Regions from separate parts of the Paenibacillus suaedae genome, predicted to be linked through region 2. Evidence: riboswitches for the same ligand, from Rfam matches in the RefSeq annotation. Region 2 holds a riboswitch; each other region holds the start of a gene.
The links. A riboswitch is a leader RNA that binds a small molecule or an ion and turns the genes downstream of it on or off. The one in region 2 is predicted to bind cobalamin.
Positions count from the first base shown of each region.

Region 1: it holds a riboswitch for cobalamin, as region 2 does, so the genes downstream of both, metE (5-methyltetrahydropteroyltriglutamate--homocysteine S-methyltransferase) here and RQP50_RS01945 (ABC transporter substrate-binding protein) in region 2, are expected to answer to the same signal.
Region 3: it holds a riboswitch for cobalamin, as region 2 does, so the genes downstream of both, RQP50_RS20430 (S-layer homology domain-containing protein) here and RQP50_RS01945 (ABC transporter substrate-binding protein) in region 2, are expected to answer to the same signal.

Region 1 is NZ_JAVYAA010000002.1:582,899-590,492, forward strand. Features, by position in the region: gene metE (5-methyltetrahydropteroyltriglutamate--homocysteine S-methyltransferase) at 1-2,027, opposite strand, end outside; cobalamin riboswitch at 2,349-2,539, opposite strand; gene RQP50_RS10380 (HesB/YadR/YfhF family protein) at 2,752-3,042, opposite strand; gene RQP50_RS10385 (heavy metal translocating P-type ATPase) at 3,233-5,647, opposite strand; gene RQP50_RS10390 (cation transporter) at 5,785-5,985, opposite strand; gene RQP50_RS10395 (metal-sensitive transcriptional regulator) at 6,034-6,426, opposite strand; gene RQP50_RS10400 (L-lactate dehydrogenase) at 6,650-7,594, shown strand, end outside.
Region 2 is NZ_JAVYAA010000001.1:431,872-439,465, forward strand. Features, by position in the region: gene RQP50_RS01930 (adenosylcobinamide amidohydrolase) at 1-59, shown strand, start outside; gene cbiB (adenosylcobinamide-phosphate synthase CbiB) at 100-1,065, shown strand; gene RQP50_RS01940 (histidine phosphatase family protein) at 1,096-1,977, shown strand; cobalamin riboswitch at 2,174-2,385, shown strand; gene RQP50_RS01945 (ABC transporter substrate-binding protein) at 2,835-3,836, shown strand; gene RQP50_RS01950 (FecCD family ABC transporter permease) at 3,854-4,897, shown strand; gene RQP50_RS01955 (ABC transporter ATP-binding protein) at 4,894-5,763, shown strand; gene cobT (nicotinate-nucleotide--dimethylbenzimidazole phosphoribosyltransferase) at 6,053-7,108, shown strand; gene cobU (bifunctional adenosylcobinamide kinase/adenosylcobinamide-phosphate guanylyltransferase) at 7,271-7,594, shown strand, end outside.
Region 3 is NZ_JAVYAA010000005.1:207,952-215,545, reverse strand. Features, by position in the region: gene RQP50_RS20440 (GyrI-like domain-containing protein) at 1-214, opposite strand, end outside; gene rlmN (23S rRNA (adenine(2503)-C(2))-methyltransferase RlmN) at 881-1,978, shown strand; cobalamin riboswitch at 2,112-2,304, shown strand; gene RQP50_RS20430 (S-layer homology domain-containing protein) at 2,464-5,967, shown strand; gene RQP50_RS20425 (DUF4430 domain-containing protein) at 6,077-7,075, shown strand; gene RQP50_RS20420 (energy-coupling factor transporter transmembrane component T) at 7,076-7,594, shown strand, end outside.

The DNA of each region.
Region 1 (7,594 bases), on a different contig from region 2:
AGCGAGATCACGTCCGCATCCATCTTGCGGATCGTATCGACCATGTCGGAGAAGTCGCAATAGCACATATGCGTGTGTACTTGCGTCTCAGGCGCTGCTCCGCATGTTGCAAGCCGGAAAGCAAGCACTGCCCAATCCGTATAATAGACAGCATCCTCCGCCTTAAGCGGCATACCTTCCTTCACTGCGGGCTCATCGACCTGGATCATGCCAATGCCTGCATTCTCCAGTGCTGCAATCTCTTGGCGAAGCGCGTACGCCAGCTGGAATGCCGCCTGCTCGCGAGGAATGTCGTCACGAACGAACGACCAGTTCAAGATCGTTACAGGGCCCGTAAGCATCCCCTTAACCGGCTGAGACGTCAAGGACTGTGCAAATGCCGTTTCCTTCACCGTCATCGCCTCTGTGAACGCCACATCTCCGTACAGAACCGGTGGTTTTACACAGCGCGAGCCATAGGATTGAACCCAGCCGAACTTCGTGAATGCGAATCCGTCCAGCTTCTCGCCAAAGTATTCGACCATGTCCGTGCGTTCGAATTCACCATGTACCAGCACGTCAATGCCGATCTCTTCCTGAATGCGAATCCAGCGTGTCATTTCCTCTTCCAAATAGGTTTCATACGTCTTCGCATCCCATTCTCCCTTGCGGAAGCGAAGGCGCGCGCGCCGGATATCCGCCGATTGCGGCATACTGCCAATCGTTGTGGTCGGCAGCAGCGGAAGCGATGGCCAGCGCTTGCGCTGAAGCTCCTTGCGTTCCTCGAATGGAAGACGTTCAATTCCTTTTTCCTTCTCCGTACGAAGCAGTTCTTCCAACGCTTGAACGACTTGCGGACGCTGTCTTGACGGCTCCGTCCGCCATGCTTGAACACGAGCACCGCTCTCTGCTAACGCTGCACGTGTCTCTTCACTCGGGCTTGAGAAATGGCGCGCAAGCAGAGCAGTCTCATCCAGTTTCTCATCCGCGAATGCCAATGCCTCGCGCACTGGTGCTGGCAGCTCAGTTTCCCGCTCCGCCGTGAGTGGTACATGAAGCAGGCTGCATGATGGCTGAATAATCCAGCGTTCCTTCGGTACAATCTCTTCCACAGACTCCAGCCATACTGCAGCAGCCGCCAAGTCCGTACGCCAAATATTGCGGCCATCAATAATGCCGACAGCAAGCTGCTTCTGCGCAGGGAATCCGAATTGACGAAGCGCTGCTTCATTTCTCCCTTTATCATGAACAAAGTCTAATCCGAGCGTATCCACCGGAAGCGATACGAACGCTTCGTAGTCGGACACCGCATCGAAGTAGGTCTGAACCCAGAACGATAAGCTTGGTGCTGCCTTGCGCAATTCGGCATAGACTTCCTTCACAGCAGCCCAATGCTCACTTGGCATTTCCAGCACGAATGCAGGTTCATCCAATTGCACAGCCTGCACACCTTCACCCTCCAACTCGCTAAGCAACTGTCCGTATACCCCTACGAATTGGCGAAGAACGTTCAGGCGCTCTTCCGGTTTAATCCCTTTAATAAAGCGGACATAAGTATATGGCCCGATGATGACTGGCTTACCTTCAATGCCATGAATCTGCTTCGCTTGGCGATAGGCTTGCAGCGGGCGATTGACCGTAAGCTGCGGCGCCTTGCCTTCCCATTCCGGCACAATGTAGTGATAGTTCGTATTAAACCACTTCGTCATCTCGCAAGCTACCGCATCCTGTGTACCGCGAGCCAAGGCGAACAGCAAATCTGCGTTAACTTCTCCACCATCATATGCAAACCGTGACGGAATCAATCCGAATGTGGCCGTCATATCAAGCACATGATCATACCAGGAGTAATCATTTACTGGAATCAGGTCAATGCCAGCGTCCTGCATCGTCTTCAGCCGAACATCATTGATGCGCGCCAATTCTTCTTCCAGCTGCTGAACAGAACTATTCCCAGCCCAATATTGCTCCAATGCCTTCTTCCATTCCCGGTCGTATCCGATCCGAGGGTAACCTGCTGTGCTTGTCTTGATTGAATGAACTGTCATCATACTGCCCCTCTCCATGAGTCATTTTGCCGTACGGGATATAATTGGACAATTTCTATCGCTTAACACGGAATTAAGATTGCAGTTGAGCGCTCTATCCCACCATATGTGACTTTATCACTCAGACTTCAGAATTTCATTGCATCCCAATATGCAAAAAAGACATTCCTGTCCAACAACAGAAATGTCTCGTAAACGTCCATGAAGTCATAGTGGAATAGATCGATCCTTCCGTCTCATTAGCAGACTGCCCTCATGCTAAGAGGAATCGAAAACCGATATCCATGCTTACGAACACTTCCCTATCTCCCGTAGGTACGAACAGTGTTGTCAAAACAGGCAGGTCTCCTGGCTTCAGCTTCATTGGCCTTTGCAGCCTTCCCGATCGATTACGACCAGTGGCTCTCTCGCAATACCTCAACTGTCACAGTGGCGGGACCGCGCCGGATTTTCAACCGGCTTCCCTATTAAGCTTCGACGTTACCCGAAGCACCTGTTTCCTCCTATTCAATTGCATTGAAAGTCGCAGTCACGCTTCCCCCAATTGAGAACGATTATATATCTAACCAGAACGAATGACAAGGATTTTTTCTCATCTCTAACCAAAATAAACAAATCCCGGAGCTGTCACATTATCTTCATTAAACTCCGATTCACTAAGCTTCTATCCATGCACAATAGGCGAGCCTCTCGGCTCGCCTATTGATGATTACGGGTTGATGCGCTAGATGACCATTCCTTCATGCAGAAAGACAATATCTTCACCTTTCTCATCTAGCGTCAATTCACGATTATCCAAGAACCATACATCATTTTGCTCCATAAAGAACGTAATGCCGTTCACAACTTCCGTCACTGCTGGATATTGCGGACTGTCTTTCATGATGCCGAATGAATAAGGTCCTGAAGCACTGAATCCGCTGTAGCGGACGAATATGCGTACTGAGTCTCCTGCTGTGAATCCCCAATCAGCCAAAAAACGCTCGACTGCCTTCGCTGTAACGCGTAATTGCATGTTCAGACCTCCTTAATCATACCTTTCATCCGATTTGATCATACCATGTGGCCGCCACTTTTGTTAACACCAAAGTTGACAGTTCGTCAATGATCCGCATCATCATTACCGCATAATACGTTCGGCGATATGTTTATATGCTACCTTCTGTTTAGGAACATCACGATCTCTACCGAGAAATTGTGCCAGGTTACAGCTTGATGCGTTGAAGCCGCAGTGCATTCAGTACAACGGATACCGAGCTGAAGGCCATAGCCGCTCCTGCAAGCCACGGGGCAAGCAATCCGATTGCTGCAATCGGGATGCCTATCGTATTGTATACGAGTGCCCAGAACAAGTTCTGCTTAATGTTGCGCATGGTACGGCGGCTCATCTCCATCGCATCCGCAATGCCGTTCAAGTCGCCACGCATTAAGGTTACGCCTGCCGTCTCCATTGCTACATCCGTACCTGTACCGATCGCGAACCCAATGTCCGCTGCTGCCAGAGCTGGCGCATCATTAATTCCATCGCCTACCATGGCGACGACACTGCCTCTCTGCTGCAGCTCGCGCACATGCTGTGCCTTCTGTTCAGGCAGCACCTCTGCAAATACATCATCAATCCCTACTTGTGACGCGATTGCTCTGGCCGTGCGGGTGTTGTCTCCTGTCATCATAACAACGCGTATCCCCATTTGATGCAGCCGCTCGATGGCCTTCTTCGAGGAAGCCTTCACTTGATCGGCAACGGCAACTATGCCTTTCCAGCTGCCATCAACAGCAATGAGCATTGCCGTCTTGCCTGCCTGCTCCATGTCTTGCAATGCTTCCTCCGCATCGCCGCTTGCTACCCCGTTCTTCTCCATCCATCTGCGTGTGCCGACAATGATCTGATGCCCATTCACCTCAGCCGCTATTCCATATCCAGGTTCAGCTCGGAATGAATCCGGTTCAACCGTGCTGATTCCTTGCTCCGACAATCCCTTCACAATCGCCTGTGCCAATGGATGCTCGGACTGCTTCTCAGCAGATGCCAGTAAGGTCAAGAGTTCTGTCTTCTCGTCTTCATTCCCATCATGCAGTACAACATCTGTAAGCGAAGGAGCTCCTTCTGTTACGGTTCCTGTCTTGTCGAGCACAACCGTCTGCACCCGATAGGCACCTTCCAGATGTTCGCCGCCACGGAATAGTACACCATATTCCGCAGCACGTCCGGTTCCCGCCATAATCGACGTTGGCGTTGCCAAGCCGAGCGCACACGGGCAAGCAATTACGAGTACGGCAATGGTACGAGACAAGGCTACACCGAAGTTGCCTGGTTCAACAGCGAAATACCAAATTAAGAATACAAGCACCGCAATTCCAACGACTATCGGCACGAAGATGCCTGATATTTTATCAGCGATCCGCTGAATCGGAGCCTTGGAGCCCTGCGCCTCCTCAACGATTTTAATAATTTGCGAGAGCGCCGTCTCGGAGCCGACCTGAGTCGCTCTCATCGTAAATGCCCCCTGCGCATTCACGGTAGCCCCATATACATTATCGCCAGCTTGCTTCTCAACAGGGACGCTTTCACCGGTAAGCATGGATTCATCCACGGTCGATGTCCCGCTAACTACAATGCCGTCTACCGGTACTTTCTCACCTGGGCGAACAAGTACGAGATCCCCACTTGCCACATCTTCCACAGGCACTTCCACTTGTTCACCGTCGCGCACAACGGTTGCCGTTTTGGCACGCAGCCCCATCAAAGCTCGGATCGCTTGAGAAGACCGCCCTTTAGCTGAAGCCTCCAGCCATTTCCCCAGAAGAATGAGCGTAATGAGAACAGCACTCGTCTCAAAATACATCTCAGGATGGTGAAGCTCGCCAATCTGCCATTGCCACGCCAAGTACACACTGTACACATAGGCTGAGGTCGTACCGAGCGCAACAAGCACATCCATATTGGCGCTCCCACTGCGGAGTGCCTTAAATGCCCCAACGTAGAAGCGTGCCCCTATAATAAATTGAACCGGCGCTGCCAGTACCATTTGCACCCAAGGGTGCATGAACCATTCCGGCACCCAAATCCATGAAGTGAAAGAAAAATGTCCCACCATGGACCACAGTAGTGGAATGGACAATAGGGCAGAGACGAGGAACGTATTACGCAATCGACGCATATTCCGCTGTGTTGGCGATTCCTGTTCACTCTCGCCTTCTTCCTTCTTCAGCCGCCCCGTATAACCTAGCTGGGAGATCTTATTCAATATATCTTCTTGCTTCAGTCCGATATAGGTGACCTTCGCCGTCTCCGTTGCTAAATTGACTGCTGCCGTCTGTATTCCCTGCATACGGCTCAGCCCCTTCTCAATGCGAGTGGAGCAAGCGGCACAAGTCATTCCTTCAATTTGCAAATCCAACGTTTCTACCGGAACCTTGTATCCGAGATGCTCGATCTTATCAACGACTTGCTGCAAGGTTACTGCATCACCGTCATATTGCACGGCCGCTCGTTCTGAAGCAAGATTGACAGATGCTTCTGCGATGCCGTCCATACGATTCAAGCCTTTTTCAATTCGTGTTGCACATGCGGCACAGGTCATTCCTTCAATCGGCAACGTTGCTTGCTTTTCTGCCATTGTCATGTCCTCCTTATCCTTCTCAAACATACCCCTATACCCTATATTTGATTCCAAAAGAAAACTCCTCTGAAGGAGTGTTCTTTGCAGTAATCAATCAGCGTATTCAGCATAATATGAGAATCGGCGCCTAATCATTAAACGACGTCATAACCTTGATCCTCAATTGCCTCACGGATTTGTTCCGGCTTTACTTTGGACTCATCATAAGATACGGTTACTTGCTTCGCAGCCAAATCAACCTGTGCAGTTGCACCTGTACCTTCTACTGCACGTTCTACTGCTTGCTTGCAGTGCCCGCATGTCATCCCTTCTACTGTCCATGTTTCGTTAACCATCATACTTCCTCCTCTGTCGTCCATTCCTTAAGGGAACAGGCCATGTTCTTATTTTAGTAATTTATGAATCGTTGTTAGCAGCTCGTCAATGACTTCCGGCTCCCCGTCTTGCAATCGCTCAACGACACAACTCTTCATATGCCCTTCGAGCAGCAATTTGCCAACTGAATGAAGTGCAGACTGGATGGATGCGATTTGATTCAGCACATCGTCACAGTAGGTATCTTTTTCAATCATGGATTTCACGCCTCGCACCTGACCTTCAATGCGATTCAAGCGGTGAACCAGCTTCTTCTTCATCTCATCCGAGTGATGACTCTTCCGCTTCCCGTCTGGAGTGTGGTGCTCGCACCCTTCTTCACTTGCATGGCAAGCATCTTCTGTACCAAAAGCAGCGGTCATCACGTCATCGACTTGTTCATCGATACGTTCGTTTGACATTTGTGTATCACCACCTCATGCATTAACTATACTATACCCCCCTACCCTATGCAAGCCCTTTTTTTGAAGGTTGCTTCTTCAGCTAACTCAAATTTCTCGCTATGGTAAATTAGGGTTGGTTATTTCTTCGGAAAATGGTTAAAATTTAAGTGTTAGTCTGGCTTCAGGCCCATTGTCTAACAGATGAACTTATTGTTATTACTTTCGAGGAGGCACACTTATTATGACCCAAATGACAAAAGTGTCCCGCGTCGCGTTGATCGGATCGGGCTTTGTTGGCTCCAGTTACGCGTTCGCGTTGTTCAATCAAGGGTTGGCCGCTGAGCTAGTCATTATCGACGCTAACCGCAAAAAAGCAGAAGGAGATGCGATGGACTTGAATCATGGTCTTCCGTTCGCATCCAATATGCGCATATGGGCTGGAGACTATAGCGATTGCAAGGATGCTGACCTCGTTGTCATTACAGCAGGTGCGAACCAAGCACCAGGAGAAACACGTCTTGATCTAATCGGCAAGAATGCGAACATCTTCAAATCGATCGTTACTTCCGTCATGGAGAGCGGCTTTGATGGATTGTTCCTGGTTGCAACAAATCCAGTCGATGTTCTTACATATGCAACCTGGAAATACTCAGGTCTGCCTGCTCATCGCGTCATCGGCTCTGGTACAATTTTGGATACCGCACGTCTGCGTTATTTGCTCGGCGAAAAAATCGGCGTTGATCCGCGCAACGTCCATGCCTACATTATGGGCGAACATGGAGACACTGAGCTCCCTGCGTGGAGCAATGTCAGCATTGGCGGCCAGCCGCTCGAGCACTATCGCAAGACGCATGGAGAGCCGACACAGGAAGAATTGGATGATATCTTCCTGAATGTACGCGATGCTGCTTATCACATCATCGAGCGTAAAGGGGCTACCTACTACGGAATCGCAATGGGCTTGGCTCGCTTGACAAAGGCTATTCTGAAGAATGAGAACTCTGTGCTGTCCGTATCTGCCTTGCTGACCGGACAATATGGTCTGGATGATGTGTACATCGGCGTTCCTGCCGTCGTAAATCGCCAAGGAATCCGCGATATATACGAGCTTCACCTGTCTGAAGACGAGATGCAGAAGCTTCATCATTCCGCAGGCGTGCTTAAGCAAGCAATATCATCGGTATTC
Region 2 (7,594 bases):
TCGGACAACTCGTGTATACTACCGTATATGAGTCCGTCAAGACTCAGCATGAAGCATGACCGCTAACAGAGAAGAACAATCTACTAGGGTGGTAGACATATGACAGCAGCGCTCATCATAATAGCAGCATACATATGGGATCGGATTGTAGGCGATCCTCGGGCTATCCCGCATCCAGTCGTTGGGATTGGCAAAGGAATAAGCAGAGTAGAACGTGTTATACGCAGGATAAGTCCTTCCGAGCAGGCACTCAAGCCGCTAGGCATCCTGCTGCCGATGATCATGGTAGGAGGAGCGTATGCGTCGACTTGGCTTATATTAACAGGACTATATCATGTTCATGAATATGTAGGATGGATTGCCGAGGCATTGCTCATTGGAACGACAATTGCGGCAAAAGGACTGAAGGATGCAGGGATGGCTGTGTATCGGAGGCTGAAGGAGCAGGACTTAGAGGGTGCAAGGCGAGAAGTCGGCATGATTGTCGGCCGCGATACAGAGCAATTGGATGAACCGGAAGTCGTGCGAGCTACCGTCGAGACGGTAGCGGAGAACATTGTTGATGCGGTCATTTCGCCGCTATTCTTCGCACTTATCGGAGGCGCTCCGCTGGCTATGGCATATCGTGCGGTGAATACGCTCGATTCTATGGTCGGCTATAAAAACGAGAAATATCAGAATCTGGGCTGGGCATCTGCCCGCCTCGATGATATCGCCAACTGGATACCAGCACGGATCACTGCTGTGCTCATCACGCTGAGCGCTTGGATTCATCGGTATGATGTACGCAGGGCTTGGTCAATGGCGCTTCGAGATGCAAGCAAGCATCCAAGCCCGAATAGCGGGTGGGCAGAGGCAGCAGCAGCAGGTGCGCTTGGCATCAGGCTTGGTGGTTATAATGTGTATAAAGGAATACGTTCGTTCCGCGCTTATATGGGGGATATGAAGCAGCCTCTGCAAGCAGAGCATGTGCCTGCGGTATGCAGGCTGCTCGTAAGCAGCTCGACAGTCTTTGTTATTCTGGCAGGCCTGCTCCTATATGTGCGCGGAGGATGGCTTCTGTAGACGAATGGCGGATGAAGGAGTACAAATGGGATGACACGGACAACTAAATGGAATGCTCCCGTTATTCATCGGAACCGGCGTCGTTCAGGAGCATCGAAAAACAACAGGAAACGATTATTAATGACAAGACATATGTTACGAAAAAAGAGTCAAGCAAGCGGCAAAATTGTGCGCTTCGCACTTGTTCGTCATGGCTTGACGCAAGAGAATACGGAGCGGCGATATATTAGCTATTCAGATGTACCGCTATTGCCGGATTCAACAGAAGAGCTCCGAGCTCTTCGCCGAACATTGGCGCATCCATCACCGCTGCTATACACGAGCGATATGCGCCGCTGTCGCGACACGCTCGCTTATTTGCGTCCGCGTGACAGCATCCAAGCTGTGGAGGACACAAGGCTGCGAGAATATGACTTCGGTATGTGGGAAGGGTTAACCTACAATGACTTGAAGGAAGATCCACAGTATCGAAGATGGCTTGACGATTCATCAGCCATCCAGCCGCCGCGAGGGGAACCGTGGCAGACCTTCTGTACGCGAACGGCGCATGTATGGTGGGAAGTGCTGCGCAATGCGCGTGATTCCTTCATCAGCAGTGAAAATCACATGGAACGGCAAGAGAGCGCTATCCGTCGTCGGCCGTACCATGCTTCGCCGCTGCCACGTGGACGTGTGCTGCGGAGCAAGACAAGCCGGATGCAGAGACAGTCATATGGAAGCGGGCTTAGTCCGCGGCCAGATGTTGTCATCGTTACACACGGTGGTGTCGTTCGTCGCTTATACACGCTGGCTTTCCCAAGGAAGTCATTCTGGGAAGCCGCTGCGCCAATTGGTGGCGGTGTTATGATTACGGCGAAGCGATGTGCCCGCAAATGGAAGTTCTTGCGAGCAGAACGGCTTCCCAGCAGATGATGACGTTTGTGTGTCAAAGCAGGTTCATTGGATGCACGCAATGATGTAATCTATTGCAACGCAGGGGCTTTTCCCCTATAATCAATTATCGAGTTTAGCACTTGGATGACGAAATGTATTCCATATTGAATAATCGTGATACTTCAGGTCCTTGGATATGTATGCGGTACGGATCCATACGCGTTGTTCGGTAAGAGACACCGTTGTATTGTATGGCCGATGCATATTCGAGGTTAATAGGGAAGCCGGTGTGAACCCGGCGCGGTCCCGCCACTGTGAATGGAGTGTTGCGCTCATGATGCCACTGTCGGATTCATTAGTGTGTGCTGTATGTACCGCTATGGATGGGAAGGCGAGCTGCAACGTATTCTCCTAAGTCAGGAAACCTGCCTGAAGATGGACGAGCTGTATCCTTCGCGGAGAGGATCACGTCATTGGCGTAATGCATCAGGCAACATGGCAGCGCAGCTGCTTGCTTCCTGCTTCTAGGTGTCTGTTGAATATTGCGATAGATGACTTTGTGTTCCCCCGGATCGAAGGATCGGGGGTTTTTGCTGTATTTGGAAATGATTTCACATCCCATCAAGCACTTCGTTTGTACAAGGTAAACTGCAGTTCAATGCAATTGCACAGCACGAATGTATATCACAAATTCAGTCACAGTAGGATTTACAGCTCAGGTATATGCAAGTGCTCATTGACAACTGATACCGAATGGGGATGTACATACATTCTTACGGCAAGTACAGCTTGCAGTGCATTATCGTTCGCATGGCGAAGGATGGAACCGCTTTACACCTGCACGGGTAGTACATGGTTAGAGACTAGGAAGAATGACGCGAGGGAGAGATTCTGACATGAACAAATGGCTGAACAAATCGGTAGCGGTGCTATTGGCGCTTATGCTTACAGTAGGACTGGCGGCTTGCGGCAATAAAGATGCGGCTAAGCCTGCTGAGAATAATACTGCACAGCAAGAGTCCAATGGCAATGGGGCTACAGAACAACCGAAGCAGGATGATCTAAAAACGACGTATCCACTGACTGTTAAGGATGCGACGGGTGAGGAGTTCACATTCGACAAAGCGCCAGAACGTATTATATCCGTGTCCCCAGCTGAGACAGAGTCCTTGTTCGCGCTTGGATTGGATGCACAAATCGTTGGGGTGTCTGATTTTGACGACTATCCAGAGGCAGCGAAGTCCAAAGAGAAAATGGGCGGCATTACGAAGCCGAATGAAGAGGCAATCATTAAAGCTAAGCCGGACATCGTATTCACAGGTATCTCCATGAAGGAGCCCGTCGTGAAGAAGTTCCGTGAACTGGGCATTAAAATATTCAAGGTTGAGCCAAAAACGTACGATGATGTGATTAAGAACATTGAATTGTATGGTCAAATTACGGATCAGCAAGCTAAGGCGAAGACGATTGTTGACAACATGAAACAAGTGCGTGAAGATGTGAAGTCGGCCGTTCAAAGTGCGGAGAAGAAAAAGGTGTATATTGAATTCTCCCCAGGCTGGACAGTAGGCAGCGGCGAGTTCATGAACGAACTGATTGAAGTGGCAGGCGGCACGAACGTTGCGGCTGATTCAGCTGGCTGGATTCAAATTAACGAAGAGAATATTATTAAATCCAATCCGGATGTAATCATGTTCACGCAAGGTGTAGTGGACAAAGAGACGAACAAATCCTTGGAAGAAATTATTCGTGGACGCAGCGGTTGGAACAACATTAATGCAATTAAGAACAATCAAGTAATCGGTGTGGATCAGAACCTGATCAGCCGTCCGGGACCTCGTGTAGCTGAAGGATTGAAGGCAGTTGCGAAGGCGATTCATCCGGACTTGGTAAAATAATCGTCGTGGAGAAATCGATGAATAAAATGGGTTGGTATGGAGGAGCGGGTATTGCGCTTCTCCTTTTGTCCGTTGTAGGATGCCTCGCTGTAGGCTCTGTACAAATGCCAATGGGGGAAATTGCTCAAATTCTGCTTCATCATATTCCAGGGCTGGATCAGTTCATACCGGTGACATGGGATGACGCTTCCGCGCAAATTATGATGAAGGTACGCTTCCCACGAGTTCTATTGGCAATGCTCGTAGGGGCGGCGCTTGGGGTCGCAGGTACTGCATTTCAAGGAGTGCTGCGCAACCCGTTGGCAGATCCGTATACATTAGGGGTATCTTCAGGGGCTTCTGTTGGAGCCGCATTCCTTATTTACTTCGGTTTGCAGTATTCGCTGTTCGGCGAATGGACGATTCCTGTCGTTGCATTCGCTACAGGGGTAGCGACCCTAATGTTCGTCATTAAGCTGGCCAGTGAGCAGGGGAAGATTCCAATCGAGACACTGATCTTATCTGGAGTCGTGATGCAAGCTTTTCTCGGCTCCATCGTCTCCTTTCTTGTAGCCATGACAAATCAGACGATCAATGAGATTTTGTTTTGGGTGATGGGCAGTTTGGCGATGCGAGGCTGGTCTTATACAGTGGTGCTCGCTCCTTATTTGGCAATCGGCATTGTTATTCTTATTGCATATGCAAGACCGCTTAATTTGCTTGCATTAGGTGAGCGACAGGCCTCGCATCTCGGACTTCATGTAGAGCGGACGAAATGGGTAGTGCTGCTGACGGCAACGATGATTACTGCAGCTGCCGTATCTGTATCCGGCGTCATCGGCTTTGTCGGATTAGTCGTTCCGCATCTGCTGCGCTTAATTGTGGGCCCTGATTATCGATATTTGATACCGCTCTCAGCAATTGGTGGGGCGATATATGTGATGTGGGCAGATACGATTGCCCGTACGGCATTCGCACCGACGGAAATCCCGCTCGGGGTTGTAACCGCGTTTCTAGGTGCGCCATTCTTCGCCTACTTGCTTATGCGCAATAAGCGAGCGAAACGGGGGAAATGGTCATGACACAGCGAAGAGAACATTTTCCGGAAGCATATCTGGATCATGCAGAGAGCAGCAAGCTTGCCATTCATATCGAGAAGGGCAACATCATTGAGGTTCAAGGACTGAGCAAGCATTATGGGGAGAAGCATGTATTGCAAGATGTGGATTTCGCTGTGAAGTCTGGAGAGTGGGTTGGCATCATTGGTCCGAACGGCAGTGGCAAGTCCACGCTTCTGTCTTTGTTGTCAGGAGTGGATCGACCTGCTTCTGGTTCTATACAGCTTGCTGGTCAAATGCTGGGTACCTATAAGCGCAGAGCACTATCTCAGATGATGGCAGTGCTGCAGCAGGAAGCGCTTCCGCCACTTGGATTTACGGTGCGCGAAGTGGTTGAGATGGGACGTTTCCCATTTCAATCCTGGCTTGGATCAGAATCTGAGGATAGTGGAGAGATTGTAGACCGGATTATGGAGAAGCTGCAACTGACGGAGCTGGCTGACCATCCACTTGATCGGATTAGCGGCGGGCAGCGCCAACGGACGGCATTGGCCAAGCTAATGGTGCAATCCCCTTCTGTTGTACTGCTGGATGAGCCGACGACGTATTTGGACATTCATTATCAGGTGCAATTTATGGATATTGTTCGGGAGTGGCAGCAGGATTGCGGGTTGACGGTCGTATCCGTGCTCCATGATTTGAATTTGGCTTCTTTATATTGCGATAGGCTTGTTGTCATTCATGGCGGCGGCATTGCTGCTCAAGGCACACCTGAGCAGATCATGACTACGGAGCTGCTGTCACGTATTTTTGCCACAGAGACGACGGTTGTTCCGCATCCCGATACGGGCCGCCCTCAGATTCTTATTCGACCGAAGCTAGGGTTATAGACGGCCCTGGACAGCATAAATTGCTGTCATTTTGCAATAACGCAATTTATAGCATTCCGCTTGAAAATCGATAACGATGAATATAGTGAATGCTGCATGGAACAAGAGTAGATATGAGTCATAGTCAGAAAGAACCACAATCTGTGCACGGATCTAAGATCACAACTAAGAACTGAAAACAATCATTTGCACATTTAAGAACAGAACTACGAACTGAATACAACTTTGTGCACATCTATGAACACAGCTTGTACACATGTAAATCAATTTGACAACGGAGATGAGCAGCATGAATGAACGATTGAATCAACTGATCGCACAAATTAAGCCCTTGGATGAGCAGGCAATCCAATCTGCTATCGAACATCAAAATCAATTGACGAAGCCGCCGGGAAGCTTGGGAGTACTCGAGCAGGTTGCGATTCAAGTTGCAGGTATTACAGGAGAAGTTAAACCGCAATTCGAGAAGAAGGCCGTTATTGTCATGGCTGGCGATCATGGGGTATGTGAGGAAGGTGTTAGCGCATTCCCATCCGAAGTGACGCCGCAGATGGTGTATAACTTCCTCCGTGGCGGAGCTGCGGTCAATGTTCTGTCGCGCGAAGCAGGTGCAGACGTGGTATGTGTCGACATCGGTGTCAATGCGGACTTGGACGATCCGAAGCTTGTATCGCGCAAGGTGCGCAAAGGAACGGCGAATATGGCGAAGGGGCCTGCTATGTCGCGAGAGGAAGCAATCTCTGCGATTCTAGTAGGTGTTGATATTGTGGAGCAGTACGTTCGCGAAGGATATCGCCTGTTCTCGACAGGGGAGATGGGCATTGGAAATACAACGGCGAGCGCTGCGATGCTGTGTGCATTTACTGGAATGGAGCCTGAAGAGGCAGTAGGCCATGGGACAGGCATTGGCGACGCGCAGTGGAAGCATAAATGCAATGTGGTACGGCAAGCGCTTGAAATCAATGCACCGAATCGTGAGGATGCATTGGATGTATTGGCGAAGGTAGGAGGGCTGGAAATTGCCGGTCTTACGGGTGTTATTCTAGCAGCGGCGGCGAATCAGGTTCCGGTTGTGATAGACGGGTTTATCTCCAGTGCGGCTGCTCTGGCTGCTGTACGATTAGCTCCGGCGGTACAGCCTTATCTTATTGGATCGCACTTGTCAGAGGAGCGGGGGCATACAGCGCTGTTGTCTGAGCTCAAGCTGAATCCTTGCTTGCATGTGCAGATGCGTCTTGGCGAAGGGACTGGCGGTGTGCTGATGTTCCAGCTTATTGATGCTGCAGTGCGAATTATGCGAGAGATGGCAACATTCGCAGAGGCAGGTGTAACCAATAAGGAGTAATCGCAGATTGGAATGCCAAGATTATGGTTCCAAATGAATAAGAAACGTAAACAAGCATGACGATTGCATGTATGTATGGTGTCACACGAGTGTGATCAGCTTAGGTATGATGTTAACACAAGGATAATCAATGCAAGTATCTTGAAGCAAGGATGAGTGAGCATGGGGAAAATTGTACTCGTAACAGGCGGAGCACGCAGCGGGAAGAGTACGTTCGCTGAGCGACTATTTATGAAGTTGTCCCCGCAGGGCGGTACCTATGTTGCGACCGCTGAAGCTCATGACGAGGAGATGAAGGAGCGCATCCGGCTGCATCAGGCGAGTCGAGAGGCATCTGGATACGCGTGGAGCACAGTGAACCAGTCGCTGGATCTCCCGGGTTGGCTGAGTGGAGAGGAACAGCCGACAGTGCTCGTTGATTGCTTAACGATCTGGCTGTCCAATGAGCTTCTGCGTGCAGAGCAGGAGGATGAGGAACGGATGGAG
Region 3 (7,594 bases), on a different contig from region 2:
CGGAATAGATCCGTCGACATACATTCTGAATTTCCTGACCGGAATCCGGTTCGTCCGTTAACGTTTCTCGACTTTCAAATACGGCGTAAGTGACAGCAGGGATATGCAATAAATCAAATTCAGAAGGAACTTCTTGTCCCTCGGGAATGTCATATCCCATCAGATAGCGCTTCGTTCCATCCTCTTCAAAATCATAAAAATAGCCGTAGAGCATATTGTGCGCGGGTTGACTCCAATATCTCGTTTAATCGATCATGAGTGCTATCATTCCGTATTCGTCGAACGAATTCAGGAATTTCTTTGTAGGGATCGTTATAGATGGTGATGCTTTTCCCAATGACCGTAGATTCGATTTCGTCCATCAAGCGATAGTTCAAAGCAGACTCCCCTTTGATTTGAATGTGAAAGGAGATTGGAGCGAAGGACTTCAGCTTCACATCCATTGAAAGTGATATCGGGATGACAATGCCGATCGGGCAATAGCATCGATATCAAGCTCGGATTGCAGATGCTCCTCCATATAATCAATTGCGTTGAGCAGCATGATGAGTGCCTCCATCTTCCCTCGTATCCTTTCCTGCATTCAGTGTATCGTTGCGGCACATGTATGTCCTGTCTTTGTGTGCGCGGAAATGTCAGGCTTCTCTTAGTAGTACATTTTAGCGCTAATTATACCTGTTGGCATTCGCCATGCTCTATGAAAACAATTGCTTATTGCCTATAACGGGAAAGACTCTTGTTATATTTCAGAAGTTCTGGGACAATAATAATCAGATTATAGAGGAAGTTCAAAAAGTCTGCTGCGACCTTTTGAACTATTTTTAAAAGCACTTATAAGTATGTAAGACAGAATTTTGACGTGTTGAAAAGAGGGCACTAGATGAATAAGCAATCCATCTATGGATTAACATTGGATCAGTTGGCCGCTTGGTTAGAGGAGCGGGGGCATAAGAAGTCACGAGCATCCCAAGTGTGGGATTATCTATATCGTAAGCGGGTCAAGGACTTCGCTGATATGACAGAAGTAAATGAAGCCAGCGTAGCACTGCTGTCCGAACACTTCGTTATTCATACGCTTAACGAGCATGTGAAGCAGCAATCGGCTGACGGCACAATCAAGTTCTTGTTCAAGCTCCAGGACGGCAACTTGATTGAGACCGTGTTGATGAGACACAAATTCGGGCTGTCGGTATGTGTGACGACTCAGGTTGGCTGCAACATCGGCTGCAGCTTCTGTGCGAGTGGACTGCTGGCGAAGAGCCGCGACTTGTCGAGCGGCGAGATTGTGGAGCAGATTATGAAGGTTCAGCACCATTTGGATGCAGTGGGTGAGGGTGATCTCGTCAGCCATATCGTCGTAATGGGTATCGGAGAGCCATTCGATAACTTCGAGAATATCGTAGACTTCTTGCGGGTTGTGACCGACCACAAAGGTCTGGCAATTGGAGCGAGACGAATTACGGTATCGACGAGCGGATTGGCGAATAAGATTAAAGACTTCGCAGATATTAATCTGCGGGTGAACTTGGCCCTATCCTTGCATGCGCCGAATGATGAGCTTCGCACGCGCATTATGAAGATTAACCGCGCCATTCCGATTGCAAAGGTGATGGAGGCGATTCGGTACTTCATCAACACGACAAACCAACGGGTGACGCTGGAATATATTTTGCTGAAGGACGTGAACGATCAGCAGGAGCACGCACTTGAGTTGGTGCAGCTGATTCAAGAGTGGAAGATGCAGGACGAGGTCAATGTGAACCTGATTCCGTACAACCCTGTTGATGAGCACAGCCAGTATCAGCGCAGCGAGCAGGAGTCGATTCGTGGCTTCTATGATGTCATGAAGAAAAATGACATTAGCTGCAGTGTACGGTTGGAGCATGGTACAGACATTGATGCAGCTTGTGGCCAGCTTCGCAGCAAGCAGATTAAGAAAGAAAGCGGTGCTGGTGCCGATCAGGCAGCTATGAGCTAAAAATATTTTGTAGTTTACAAAAAGCGTACCTACCAATGGGTAGGGCGCTTTTTTTCGTGCTGTCTATGAGAAAGTTCTTTGTCCGTCATGCTAAATTTTGCTACAATAAAACCACGTATTCTTATCGCAATTACATAGAAATAGTTTATATGGTGCTGTGCATGCGCAGCTTAATAGGGAAGTCGATGCGAGTTCGACGCGGTCCCGCCACTGTAACGCAGAGCTGACAATCAAGGCTTTTATCCACTGTTAACTGAGTTAACGGGAAGGTAGATTGTCGAGCGATGATGCGAAGCCAGGAGACCTGCCATATAAGTGCTCTATATTTCTCACGAGGATGGGAGGGGGATGTTTATTCGTGCTGCTAGTAGGAGATTACTAGTGTATTTAGCTGCACCGAAGTGGTTACCTAACATCTTTCTAACATGGAAAGGTGTTTTTTTATTGCCTTCATATCGACATATTAAGGAGATCAGACATTGAAGATGATTACGAACAAAATGTTGAAGAAGAGCTTGTCTGCATTACTAAGTATCGTGTTGTTGTTATCTCTTGTACAGCCACAAGTCATAAGAGCGGCTAGTGGGCAGGGTAATACACAACTAAATAACATGATTGAACATACAGTTCAATACTATAAAGATTATTATAATGATGCTTCTAATCAAGACGCTGTAAGTGATTCATGGTGGGAGCTTGTTGCTCTGTGGAGCGCGGGTCAAGATTTGCATGATGGGACTTGGAGATTACCTAAATGGGAAACAAAAGAGCCAAGACTTCGTCCAAATGCAGGAGGCACCGATCATATTCGATATATTTATGGCTTGCTTGCGTTAGGAAAGAATCCGGCTCACGCTTGGGAAACGAACCGGAATCTGTGGGCGGAGCTGGCAGCTCAGCAAGATCCAGCAACGGGTGCTATCGGTGGAGTCAATAAACACATTTGGGCAATGATTGCCTTAAGCGCCGGTGAAAAGCTTGGTCAGGATATGGGATCATGGAATGCCGCATCCAAGCAAAAAGCACTCGATTATCTGCTTAAAGCACAATATGCTGACGGAGGTTATGGACTGTCAGCTACTGGAAGCTCGGGTGATACTGACATTACTGGTATGGCGCTGCTTGCACTTGGTCAATACCAAGGACAGAGCGCGGTAGATGCGGCAATTGAACGAGCTAAGGAATTGTTGAAAAAACGCCAATTGGACAACGGAGGGTTTGATTCCGTTGGTACATGGGGATCCGGAGATAATTCCAATAGCTTATCTACATCCGTATCGGGATTGGTTGCTGCAGGCGACGATGTCTTGTCAGCAAAGTGGAAAGAGCCTAACGGAACAGTTATCGATGCGTATGAACGCTTCCAACAAAATGATGGATCGTTCAAATGGAAATTAACAGATTCTTCTGCAAATAGGATGGCTACCGAGCAGGCTCTTGTCGCATTACTCGATATCAAGCATGGAAAATCGGTATGGAGTCGCCTCGCGGAAGTGAAGCTTCCACCGGATCAATCGCAGACAAATGGCAGGACAGTCTTAGTTGGCGAGCATCAAACGAGCGTCACCGAAGGAACTTATCTAGATCCATTATCCTCAAGTAAAGTAACACTTGAATTTCTTAAGGATGAACTGCCACACGTAATTTCGGTAACGAGCAGTACTTACTTAGAAATAGCACCGAAAACGGTTGTAATTTCGACATGGGACAAGAGACTTGAGCTACCCCATAGTTTGGGGATAAGTAATGATAATTTGCTTACGAAGGTCAACGAGGGTTTGTCCCTTGTAAACAAGGAGACAACGGGAATTGATCTCCGCTTGAAAGTGGGCGGTGATCAGGAGATCCGATTCAATCAACACGTAACCCTCATCTTGAAGGGGCAAGGAGATAAGGAAGCCGGGTTCATTAATGAAAACGGAATATTTACGTCGATTCCAAAATACGATAATTCCTCAGAACGGAATGAAGAAGTCTACTCTTATGCACTTAACGGCGATTTGATCGTTAAGACCAATCATTTCACTGAATTTGTAACTTATATTTCGAAAATAAAGGAGACCGGTAATGGAAACGGTGGAGGCGTAGTCCCTCCGGTCACAAATACGATCACATTGTCGGTCGAAAAGCGTACCATAGGCAAAGGGGATATCATTGCACCAGTTCGCGTCGAACTGCAGGATGGAGATACAGCGTATACAGCGTTTGAACGTATTGCTGAGAAACGAGGAATTTCCATTGAATCCACCGGCTCAGGGGCTAACCTCTATATTCAGGCAATCGATGGGTTGGCAGAGTTCGATAATGGGAGCTTGAGTGGTTGGATGTACTCCGTCAACGGTAAGTTCCCGAACTATAGTGCGGGAATCTACAACTTGAAGAATGGCGATGTCCTTCGTTGGCAGTACACGACAAATTTAGGCGAAGATGTTGGCAATAAATTCGATGGAAACAAGGAGACCCCAGGAAAACCTGGATTGCCAGTTCACCCAGGGGGGGCAGGAACGGGCGGTGGCGCGCTTACACCGAAGCAGGTAGAAGAGTCTGCTAAGCTTAAGAGCCTTATTGACGGTGCTTCAGCATGGATACTAAGCAACCGCAAATTCACCGTTCAAGACAACTTTAATGATTGGGACGTCATGGCGCTGGCTCGTTCAGGTAAGCAAGTTCCTTCTACGTATTACGCGATTCTAGAAAACTATGTAAAAGAGAAAAAAGGAGAATTCCGATTAGTTACTGACTATGAACGCATGGCTTTGGCTGTTACGGCAATCGGCAAGGATCCAAGAAATATAGCAGGCTTCAACCTCTTAGAGAAAATCTATAATAATGGGCGCATGACAAATCAAGGTACGAACGGTCTTGTGTTTGCTTTATTAGCCTTGGATGCGAACAAAACAGTCGTTCCAAACGATGCACTCTGGACAAGGGATAAACTGATTCAGCAATTACTTGCTCAACAAAATTCAGACGGCGGGTTCCCGCTTAGCAAAGAGTCTAATGCTGTGAGCGACATCGATATGACTGCTATGTCACTGCAGGCATTGGCGAAATATCAAGATCGCAAAGAGATTAAAGCAGCCACAGATAAGGCATTGTCTTGGTTGTCTTCGCAACAACTCGCTAACGGCGGATTTAAAGCATGGGGTGTTGAAACGAGTGAGAGCATCTCGCAGGTGATTATTGCGCTGTCCGGTCTTGGAATTGACTTGGAAGACAAGCGATTCGTGAAGAAGGATGGGGATTTGCTGAAAGCACTGCGCACGTATTTCAATACAGACGGCGGATTTGCGCATGCACGAGGCGAAGCGAGCAATTATATGGCAACACAGCAAGCATTGCTTGCGCTGACAGCCTATGATCGCGTGTTGACGAATCGAACAAGCCTGTATGTGATGACGGACGCCGCATCGACGGGCACACAGAAGCCAAAGGATGAGAAAATAACGTACACAGACGATGCCTCCATTTCTGCTTGGGCAAAAGAAGCAGTCCATAAAGCAACGGAGCTCGGGTTTATGCAGGGTACGGGTAAAGATAAGGACGCATCCCAATTTGAACCGAAGCGGGAATTAAGTCGGGCTGAGTTCGCGGCATTGATCGTGAAATATGCTGGTTTACAGCCACAAGGCACAGATTCAGGATTTACCGATGTAAGTGCTTCGTCTTGGTATGCAGGATATGTTGCCACTGCGAAAGAAAAAGGTCTGATTTCGGGTGTTTCGGCAAATAAATTTGCACCGAACCAGGCGATTTCGAGACAAGAGATGGCAGCTATGCTCGTACGAATGAAGGGTCTTCCGAAGGATGCAGATTCATCGGCAGGACCGAAAGATCAACAGCAAGTAGCTGAGTGGGCATTGCCCTACGTCAAATATGCCTATCAAGCAGGTCTGATGTCGGGTGAGGACGGTTACTTTAAACCACAGCTTCATGTGACACGGGAAATGGCTGCTGTTGTCATGGTAAGACTGTACGGCATTCAATAATTTGCACGATCAGAAAGAAGGAGAGCAATCTCCTTCTTTCCGTATGAGCGGAACTACATGATAGCAAGCTTGCATCATCAACGAGTATGCATGGCATAGAGGTGAGGACATGTCCGAATGGTTTGTGTGGATAAAGCGCAACAAACAGAAATGGATAGCTGGACTGGCAGTACTGGCCATTGTAATTGCCACGGTATGGATATATGGCGGAAATGGCAGTCAGCCGAAGGATGAGAGACTGGCTGGTCATACAACGGCACAAGAGCAAGAGCACCCGAGCCAAGCCTCTAAGGATCTGGCAAGTGAGACTGCTAATCTATCCGAACAGAAGCAGGATCAAGGGAATCCAGAATCGTTGCCTCAAGCAACAGCTGATCCCAAGTCTGATACAGTGCAGGGCATAGGAAGCAAAACAGGAGACACGGATAACCCAGATCACAAGGACACACGCTCTGATCCGTCTACTACAAGTAAAGAATCGGCGAAGGAGGAAGGCCAACAGAAAAATCAGGTTACTGAAACAACGCAGGGAAAAAGCATCGTAAGTAAAGCAACGGAGTCTTCTGTGAAATCGGATGTAACTCCAAAGGATAAAAAACCTTCTGGCACGTCTCCTTCTGCAAAAGAGAGCAAGGGGAATGCAGGCGAAAAGGAGAGCAAGGGCAGCAATAAGCAAGATGGACAGTCTACACCGAACAAAGGAGTTGCTTCTCAGCCAGATGCAAAGCCTCCACAGACTACTACTGTGCAGCTTACGATTGTGGGATCCTCGGATGTCGGTACGATCATGGGCACAGAGGAAATCGAAATTGGCGATTCGGAAACCGTAATGGATGTTTTGAAAAAAGCGACGCGTGCTAAGAAGATTCAAATGGACTTCAGCGGTTCCGGTGCAACTGCTTATGTAAAAGGTATTGATAATTTATATGAGTTCGACAAGGGATCAGGGAGCGGCTGGATGTACAGCATTAATAGTAAATTTCCCAACCGCAGCGCAGGCGTATGGCCGATTCATCCTGGAGACCATATTCAATGGCTGTATACGGAGGATCTAGGCAAGGATTTAGGAGCGGGTACTGACGACGGACTATGGGATGGGGAAAGTTAAATGATACACGGCTTCTCCACATTACATCCGCGATTATGTTTCGCCTATTTTGCCGTACTGCTGCTCTCATGCATGATGTTCACGCATCCTGTATACTCAGTTCTCACTTTACTTAGTATCATTTTATTGAATCTATCCTTGGATGGAGGGAGATCGCTCAAGAAGGGAATTAAGGGATACTTGATTATAGCTATTATTATTTTCCTGCTCAATCCCTTCTTCTCTAGTCGTGGAGCTACCATTCTTGGGTATGTGTTCGACCGTCCGATTACATTGGAATCGATTATATATGGTGCTCTATTCGCATTATCACTACTGAATATACTGCTGGCATTTGTTGCTTATAATCTCGTCATCACGCCGGAGAAATTATTGTATCTGTTAACGCCAATCGCCCCGCGAACGGCTTTTATTATTACGGTAACCCTCCGTTTTGTGCCTTTGCTGACGAGACGACTGAAGCAGATTATGACGGTTCAACGTGTTCTTGGTTATTTTCATCCGAAAGCCAGCAAGAAG